DNA from 2 places in the Dongia rigui genome. Region 1 is predicted to be linked to the other one. Evidence: predicted binding sites of a transcription regulator. Region 1 holds the regulator's gene; the other holds the start of a gene.
The links. The regulator PhoB, encoded in region 1, activates phosphate uptake and scavenging genes when phosphate is short. The targets are predictions, from matches to a motif close to TNTCATAAAACTGTCA.
Positions count from the first base shown of each region.

Region 2: a site for PhoB is predicted at 1,995-2,010, ahead of SMD31_RS20410 (CYTH and CHAD domain-containing protein). Genes of this name have one in related genera too.

Region 1 covers NZ_JAXCLX010000001.1:1,581,940-1,586,138, forward strand. The annotation lists gene SMD31_RS07395 (CHASE2 domain-containing protein) at 1-1,454, shown strand, start outside; gene phoB (phosphate regulon transcriptional regulator PhoB) at 1,599-2,321, opposite strand; gene phoU (phosphate signaling complex protein PhoU) at 2,341-3,054, opposite strand; gene pstB (phosphate ABC transporter ATP-binding protein PstB) at 3,068-3,844, opposite strand; gene pstA (phosphate ABC transporter permease PstA) at 3,853-4,199, opposite strand, start outside.
Region 2 covers NZ_JAXCLX010000004.1:342,848-347,046, reverse strand. The annotation lists gene SMD31_RS20425 (LysR family transcriptional regulator) at 1-336, shown strand, start outside; gene SMD31_RS20420 (c-type cytochrome) at 459-1,355, shown strand; gene SMD31_RS20415 (c-type cytochrome) at 1,414-1,854, opposite strand; gene SMD31_RS20410 (CYTH and CHAD domain-containing protein) at 2,064-3,623, shown strand; gene SMD31_RS20405 (SixA phosphatase family protein) at 3,620-4,144, opposite strand.

The DNA of each region.
Region 1 (4,199 bases):
ACACCGGGATCTCGGTCGTGAAAATCGGCCAGGCCCTGGTGCCGACCACGCCCCAGGGCGCTGTAATTCTCTATGATTCCGGCCATCAGGCCGAGCGTTTCTTTTCGCTGGCCGATCTGATGTCGCCGGATTTCGATCCCAGCATCGTCGCTGGCCGGATCATCTTCATCGGCAGTTCGGTCGAAGGTTTGAAGGATTACAAACCGACACCCAACGACGAGTCGATGACCGGGGTCGAGATCCATGCCCAGATTGCCGAGCAGATTTTCAGCAGCAAATATCTGCAGCGACCAGATTGGGCGGATGGATTGGAATGGGTCACCCTCACCGTTCTTGGTGCCGTTCTCACAATCCTCGCGCAGTTGCGGCGAGCACTTGTTGGCTTCGGCATAGCGGCCTTCGGCATCCTCGGATCCTTTGGCGCATCCTATTACATGTTTCAGTATCAGGGGTTCCTGCTCGACCCGCTCTATCCCGCCGGGGCTGCCTTCCTGATCTTCGTGACCGCGACGCTCATCGGTTATGTCCGCACCGAGCAGGAGAAGGCGCAGGTGCGCGGGGCGTTTTCGCTTTACCTGTCGCCGGTGCTGGTCGACCAGGTCTCAAAGAACCGCGAGCAGTTGAAGCTGGGTGGCGAGAATCGCGATCTCACTGTGATGTTCTGCGATATCCGCGGCTTCACCAAAATGTCGGAAGGCTTGGATCCACAGCAGCTGACTCATGTGATCAACCAGTTCCTCACCCCCATGACCGATATCATCCAGGCCAATGGCGGCACGATCGACAAGTATATCGGCGATTGCATCATGGCGTTCTGGAACGCCCCGCTCGACATTCCGCAGCATGAGCGCAAAGCCGTGCTGGCCGCCTATGGCATGCGCAGCGAACTGGTGCGATTGAACGAGACGCTGGCGGCAGAGGCGGCGGCGACGGGCGCCAAGAAGATCGAGATCAAGATCGGCATCGGCCTCAACACCGGCATCGCCTGCGTCGGCAATATGGGGTCGAAGCAGCGCTTCGGCTATTCGGCGCTGGGCGACACGGTCAACACCGCCTCGCGCCTGGAGAGCCTGTCACCGGCCTATTTCGTCGATCTGGTGCTGGGCGAGGAAACCGCAGCGGCGGCGCCCGATTTCGCCCTGCTGGAGCTGGATCAGGTGCGTGTCAAAGGCAAGAACGTGCCGGTGCGCATCTATACCGGTTTGGGTGATGAAAAGGTGGCGCAGTCCAACAGCTTCGTCGCCTTGAAGAGCCTGCACGACGCGATGCTGGCGGCCTATCGCCACCAGTCCTGGTCATCGGCCAAGGCGTCGCTGGCGCTGGCACGCGAGGCGGCACCAGAATCGCTCGGCCGTTTCTATGACATGTACGAAGCCCGCATCGCCGAATACGCCGCCAATCCGCCACCCGAAGATTGGGACGGCGTCTATGTGGCGATGACGAAGGGTGGGTAAACGAAGGCCTCCTCGCCCCAACCCCTCTCCCCGCCGCCGACGAATGTCGGCCTTTGCCGACGGGCGGGGCGAGGGGCTTAGTGCCACACTCGGTCAGAACTCCCTCGCCCCACGAAGTGGGGAGAGGGTCGGGGTGAGGGGTACTTAATCCTCGATATCGAGGGCGTAACCGGCCGACCGCACCGTGCGGATGAGGTCGGGCAGGCCGTCGACATTGATGGCCTTGCGCAGGCGCCGGATATGGACGTCGACCGTGCGCGGCTCGACATAGATGTCGCGGCCCCAGACATGGTCGAGGAGCTGCTCGCGCGAGAAGACGCGGCCCTGGTTTTCCATCAGGAACTTCAGCAGGCGGAATTCCGTCGGCCCCAGATGCAGATCCTTGTTGTCGCGGCGGACACGGTGGGTCGCGAGATCCATTTCGAGATCGGCGTAGGTGAGGTTCTCGTCACCCGATTGCGGCCGGGCACGGCGCAGGGCCGCCTTGGCGCGGGCCATCAGCTCGGAGGGGCTGAAGGGCTTGGTCACATAATCATCGGCGCCGGTCTCGAGGCCGCGGATCTTGTCGGCTTCCTCGCCCTTAGCCGTCAGCATGATGATGGCGGCGGATTTCAAATCCGGCGTGCGGCGGATCTGGCGGCACACTTCGATGCCCGAGACCAGCGGCAGCATCCAGTCGAGGAGGATGAGGTCGGGCGTTTCTTCCCGCGCCTTCACCAGCGCTTCCTCGCCATTCATTGCCTCCACAACCCGGTAGCCTTCGGCTTCGAGGTTGTATTTGAGCAACGTCAGCAGGGCCGGTTCGTCTTCGACCACCAGCACGACGGGCTTGGCACGCCCGTCAGTTGCTGCGTCACCGCGCGGCATGTCGGCGCGGCGCGTGCGTTCAGCCATGGATCGCAACATTGGTCGTATCTCCCTTGGGTCGGGTCTCGTCGATCGGCTTGCCATGCACCAGGAAATGGACCGTTTCGGCGATGTTCGTGGCGTGGTCGCCGATACGCTCGATGTTCTTGGCAATGAACAGCAGATGGGTCGAGGCGCCGATATTGCGCGGGTCTTCCATCATATAGGTGAGCAGTTCGCGGAAGAGCGAGTTGTACATCTCGTCGATGCTCTCATCCGAGCGCCAGGCCGCGATCAGCCCTTCGGCATCGTCATTGGCATAGGCCGAGAGAACCGCGCTGATGAGCTTGATCGCCAGTTCGCCCATGCGCGGGATCGACCCCGTGGGCTTCAGCGGCGCCTGCTGGTTGAGCTGCAGCGTGCGCTTGGCAATGTTCTTGGCATAATCGCCGATGCGCTCGATATCAGCCGAGATCTTGATGGCGGCGATGACTTCGCGGAGGTCCTTGGCCATCGGCTGGCGCAGCGCCAGGATCTTGAGCGAATCCTGGGCGACCGTCATTTCCAGCGCATCGATGCCCTTGTCGCTTTCAATGACGCGCACCGCCTTGTCGGAATCGCGCCTGGCCAAGGCCTGGATGGCGTCGCCAAGCTGGGCTTCGGCGCGGCCGCCCATGGCGAGGATCTGGTCGCGCAAGCGCCGGAGTTCTTCGTCGAAGCTCTTGACGATGTGGTCGGTGGCTTTCTGGGGCATGCTGCTCTACTCCTCAGCCGAACCGGCCGGTGATATAGCCCTGGGTCCGCTCGTCCTTCGGGCTGGTGAAAATCTGTTCCGTATCGCCCCATTCGATCAGATGACCGAGATGGAAGAAGGCGGTCTTCTGGCTGACGCGGGCAGCCTGCTGCATCGAATGGGTCACGATGACGATGGTGAAGTTTTCCCGGAGTTCGTCAATCAATTCCTCGATCTTGGCCGTAGCGATCGGATCCAAGGCCGAACAGGGTTCGTCCATCAGGATCACTTCGGGGCTGACCGCAATGGCGCGGGCGATGCACAGACGCTGCTGCTGGCCGCCGGAAAGGCCGGTACCCGGCTGATCCAGGCGTTCCTTCACTTCGTTCCACAGACCCGCTTTTTCAAGGCTGGAGCGGACGATTTCGTCGAGCTCGCCCTTGGTGCCGGCCATGCCGTGGATGCGCGGGCCATAGGCGACGTTATCATAGATCGACTTCGGGAAGGGATTGGGCTTCTGGAACACCATGCCGATCCGGGCCCGCAGCATGACGACATCGAGCTTCTGGTCGTAGATGTCCTGGCCATCGAGCGTGATCTCGCCGCCGACCTTGCAGCCGTCGATGACGTCGTTCATGCGGTTGAGGCAGCGCAGGAAGGTCGATTTGCCGCAGCCCGACGGGCCGATGAGGGCGGTCACCATGCGTTCCGGCACGTCGAGATCGACGTCGAACAGGGCCTGCTTCTGACCGTAATGCACGGTCACCTTGCGGCCATGCATTTTCGCGAGTGAGGGAGAGATGGCGTTCATGGCAACTCCTACCAGCGCCGCTCGAAGCGGCGACGAACAAAGATGGCGATGGCGTTCATGGAAATGAGGAAGGCGAGCAGCACCATGATGCCGGCGCTGGTCTTTTCCACAAAGGCGCGTTCCGGGCTGTCGGCCCAGAGATAGATCTGCACCGGCAGCACGGTCGCCGGATCGGTCGGTCCATGCGGCACGTCGACGATGAAGGCGACCATGCCGATCATCAAGAGCGGCGCCGATTCACCCAAGGCGCGGGCGAGACCGATGATGGCACCGGTCATGATGCCCGGGGTGGCGAGCGGCAGGACGTGGTGCGTCACCACCTGGAGGGGCGAGGCACCGATGCCATAGGCGGCCT
Region 2 (4,199 bases), on a different contig from region 1:
ACCCAGTCGCCGGCGCCCTATGACTGGGCCTTCAAGACACCCCTGGGGCGCAAGCTGATCCGTGTCGCGGGGTCAATCCAGAGCAATCATGGCATGATGCTGATGGAGCCGTTGCTGGCCGGCCACGGCATTGCCCTGCTGCCGATCTTTTCGATCGGCGAGCCGCTGGCCAAGGGCAGGGTGAAGCGGTTGCTGAAGGACTATCCCACCGACGCGGTGTCGCTGCACGTGGTCTATCCGCAGAACCGGCATCTGTCGCCCAAGGTGCGCGTCTTTGTGGATCTGATGGCCGAGCATTTTGCCGAGCGTCAGCCCTGGGTAGAGGTCGACGGATAGGAATATTGGAAAGACAGAAAGCTGACAGCTGATACTGTTAGGAAGTCGGCATCGGGTCCGTCCTGGACGGGTCCTAATAAAGCTGCAAGTCTTGCTGAACACCCAGGTTTCATAGGCACCAGATGAAGAAGCTGCTTGCCGGCGTCGTCCTCCCGGTCATCGCCATTGTCGCCATCGGCCTGTTTTTCGCTTCATCGACGGAGCATGTCGATGGCGCCACCTTGCCGACACATACCGTCAACCTCGCCAATGGCGAGTTGCTCTATCATATCGGCGGTTGCATTTCCTGCCACCGGCCGGCGGAAGGCAGTGGCGCCGACATGTCTCTGCCGTCGGGCGGCGCGCCCCTGGTGACGCCGATCGGCACGCTCTATCCGCCCAACATCACGCCGGACAAGGAAACGGGCATCGGCAACTGGACGGAGGCAAACTTCATCGATGCCGTTCAGCACGGTGTCTCGCCTGCAAACACGCATTACATTCCGGCCTTTCCCTATATTTCCTATGGCCGCATGAAGGCCGAGGATGTGCTGGATATTCGGGCCTATCTGATGACTCTGGCACCCGTCAGCGCGGTGCGGAAGGAAGATGACATCCCGTTCCCCTGGTTCCTGCGCCGCGGCATCGGCCTGTGGAAGAAGCTTGCCGTATTGCCGGCGATCGAAACGGATGCCGCACAATCGCCCAGCTGGAATCGCGGTGCCTATCTGGTCAACGGGCCGGGCCATTGTGCCGAATGCCATACGCCGCGCAACGCGATGATGGTCATGGACCAGACCCATGCCTTCGCCGGCGGCCCGCACCCGGAAGGAAAGGGACAGGTGCCCAATCTGCGCGATCTGCTGGGGCGCAAGAAATACAAGGACGTGGATGAGCTGGCGAGCGCACTCAAGGAAGGCGAAGAAGGCTTCTATGAGGGGCTCGCCAAAGGCGGCATGGGGGCGGTCCAGCAGAATGTCGCCAAGCTGCCGGATGCCGATATTCACGCCATCGCCGAATATCTCGGCAGTTTGAAATAGAGAACGGCGGCCACGCTGAGCGGGCCGCCGTTTTTCGTTCAGGCCAAGCCGATCGAAATCAGTTGGTCTTTTCGCGGTATTGCTTGTGGCACGCGCCGCAGGTGCCGCCTACTTTTTCAAACTGGGCCCCGACGGTTGCAAGGTCGCCGCCGCCGGCAGCCGATGCCAGCATCGTGGCTTCGTCCTGCAGCGATTTTGCCTTGGCGACGAAATCGTCCCAGTTCTGCCAGATCTCGGCCTTGGCAGCGTCATCGGGCGTGTCGGAACCCTGCGGGAACAGGTCGGGGATTTTTGCGGCGATCTCGGCGATCTTCTGAGCTGGAGCGGCCGCGTCGGCCGCATTGCCGTTGGCGCTGATCAGCTCCTTGATCACCTTCATGTTCTTGCCCAATGCCTTCATCGCGTCCTCACGGGGCGATTCAGCGGCGACTTGGGCGACGATCCCTCCCAAGACGACGGCGACTGCCGCGGCCCCGATCATCAGCTTCTTACGCATCATGTGGCTTTTCCCTCCGATTCCAGAGTGATGGCTGTGTGGAAGACAAAACCTAGGCCGATTGCAGCACGGCCAGAAGGGGAATGCCCGCTTCTCACGAAGTTGTGAAGGCATGGGTCTTTTTTGACTTGAAATGGGTAAATTGTCATCAAACCGTCATTTTTTATCCGCTTAGACCCTGATTAGGATCGCGCCGGACACGGTTGGGGACCATGAAGAACCGGGAACTAGAACTGAAGCTGTCTTTGCCGGACGGTGGTGATGGGCTGCGGCCTACCGCCCTGCGGCGCCTGATCGGTGCCGCAAAGGCCGCGCAGTCGCAGGAACTTGAGACGACTTATTTTGACACGCCGGACGGCTGGCTGAAGCGCCACGGCATGGCATTGCGCATCCGGCGGATCGGCAAGCGACGCATCCAGACTTTGAAAGTCCCGGGCGACACCGTCGATGGTCTCCAATCCTATATCGAGTTCGATGCCGAGATAAAGGCAGCGCGACCGCAGATCGAGGCGATCGCTGATCAGAAACTGCGCCGCCGCTTCGAGAAGGAACGGATCTTCGACAATATCCGGCCCCTGTTCACGACGCGCTTCGAACGGTCGGCCTGGCTGATCAAGCGGGGCGACAGCGAGATCGAAGTGGCCTTCGACCGGGGGTCGATCAACGCCCGCGCCGCGCGCGTGCCGATCGGTGAGATCGAGCTTGAACTGAAGGCGGGTGATCCGGCCGAGCTGTTCACCTGTGCCGAGAGGCTGGTCGAGGATCTGCCGGCGCGCCTCGGCCTCAGCACCAAGGCAGCACGCGGTTATGCGCTTGTCGCGGGAACGCAAGCCGTGCCCGTCCGTGGGGCGCCGATGGCGCTGCCGCACAAGGCCACGGCGGCCGATGCCTTTGCCGCACTGGCCCGCAATTGCCTGGAGCAGCTGCGCGCCAATGAAGCCGCCATCGACCAATCCGAGGACGATGAGGCGATCCACCAGTTTCGCGTCGCCATTCGCCGTTTCCGTGCCGGCATCGGCGCTTTCCGCGAGCTGATTGACGATGGCGCCCATGCCACGATGTCGATCGATCTGCGTTGGTTGCAGCGGCAGTTCGGTCCGGCGCGCGATCTCGACGTTCTGATCGCCGACACGCTTGTGCCGATGCAGCAGCGCCTGCGCGGCCATGGCCTGATCGGTGCCTTGCTCGAGACGGCGGAGGCGGCGCGGGCAGAGGCGCGGCATCAGGCTCATCTGGCACTGGAAAATCCGCGTTATGCGGTGATGCTGCTGCAGATCTATCGGCAGCTACTGACCGGCGGCTGGCGGACGCAGAATGCCGAAGGCGCGTCAGGCCTCGATATTCCGGTGCGTGATTTCGCCGATGCCTGGCTTGGCCGCGCGCATAAGCGCCTGGTTCGTCTCGGCGCGGCGCATGCGACGCTATCGGAAGTCGATCTGCATCGCCTGCGCCTGCTGGGCAAGAAAATGCGCTATGGCGCGCAGGTCTTTGCCTCGCTCTATCGGAGCAAGCGAACCGAGAAATATCTGCTGCATCTGGGTGCCATCCAGGATCACCTGGGTTCGCTCAATGATGCCGTTGTCGGGCGGCATCTGCTGGTCGATTTGATTGGCAAGCTGGGTCAGCAGCGGGCCCTGTCATTGCAGGAGACGGGGCAATTGGAGGGCATCGTGCTTGGCTGGCATTCGCACAGGATCGCACAAGATCTCGGCGGCTTTCAGGAGACCTGGGAGACCTTCCGCGCCCAGAAGAAGTTCTGGCGCGGGGACTAATCCTTCGCCAGGTCTTTCGGGGTTTTGAAGGTGCGAAGGCGCCCTTGCTGGTCATCCAGCTCACGCCAGCTGCTGATGTCAAAATCGATCACGGCAACGGCGCCGGTCGGAAACTTGTCTTGCATGCGGTCGAGGTATTTCAGCTCACCTCGCGTGGACAGCCAGTGTGCAAGACTGCCGATTCCAGGATTGTGGCCAATGAGCAGGATAGTTGAAACCTTTGCATCGTTGACTTTCGCCAGGGCGGCGAGCATCTCTCGCGGCAGGGCCATATAGAGGCAATCAGCCTTCTCGATCGGCACCGTGGCCGGAAGATAGGGGCGCAGCAGGTCCAGCGTCTCCGTGGCGCGCAAGGCGGTGGAGCTCATGACCAGATCGGGGGCGATCTTCTGCTCGTGCAGCCACCGGCCCATGAGGGGTGCTGTCGCACGGCCGCGATCCGACAAGGGGCGGTCATGATCGGCGATGTCACCGGCGTCCCAGGCGGATTTTGCGTGCCGCATGAGGATCAATGTCTTCATTCTGTCATCAAATTGAAGTAATTGATTTATAAGGAATACCAACCACCAAACGAGT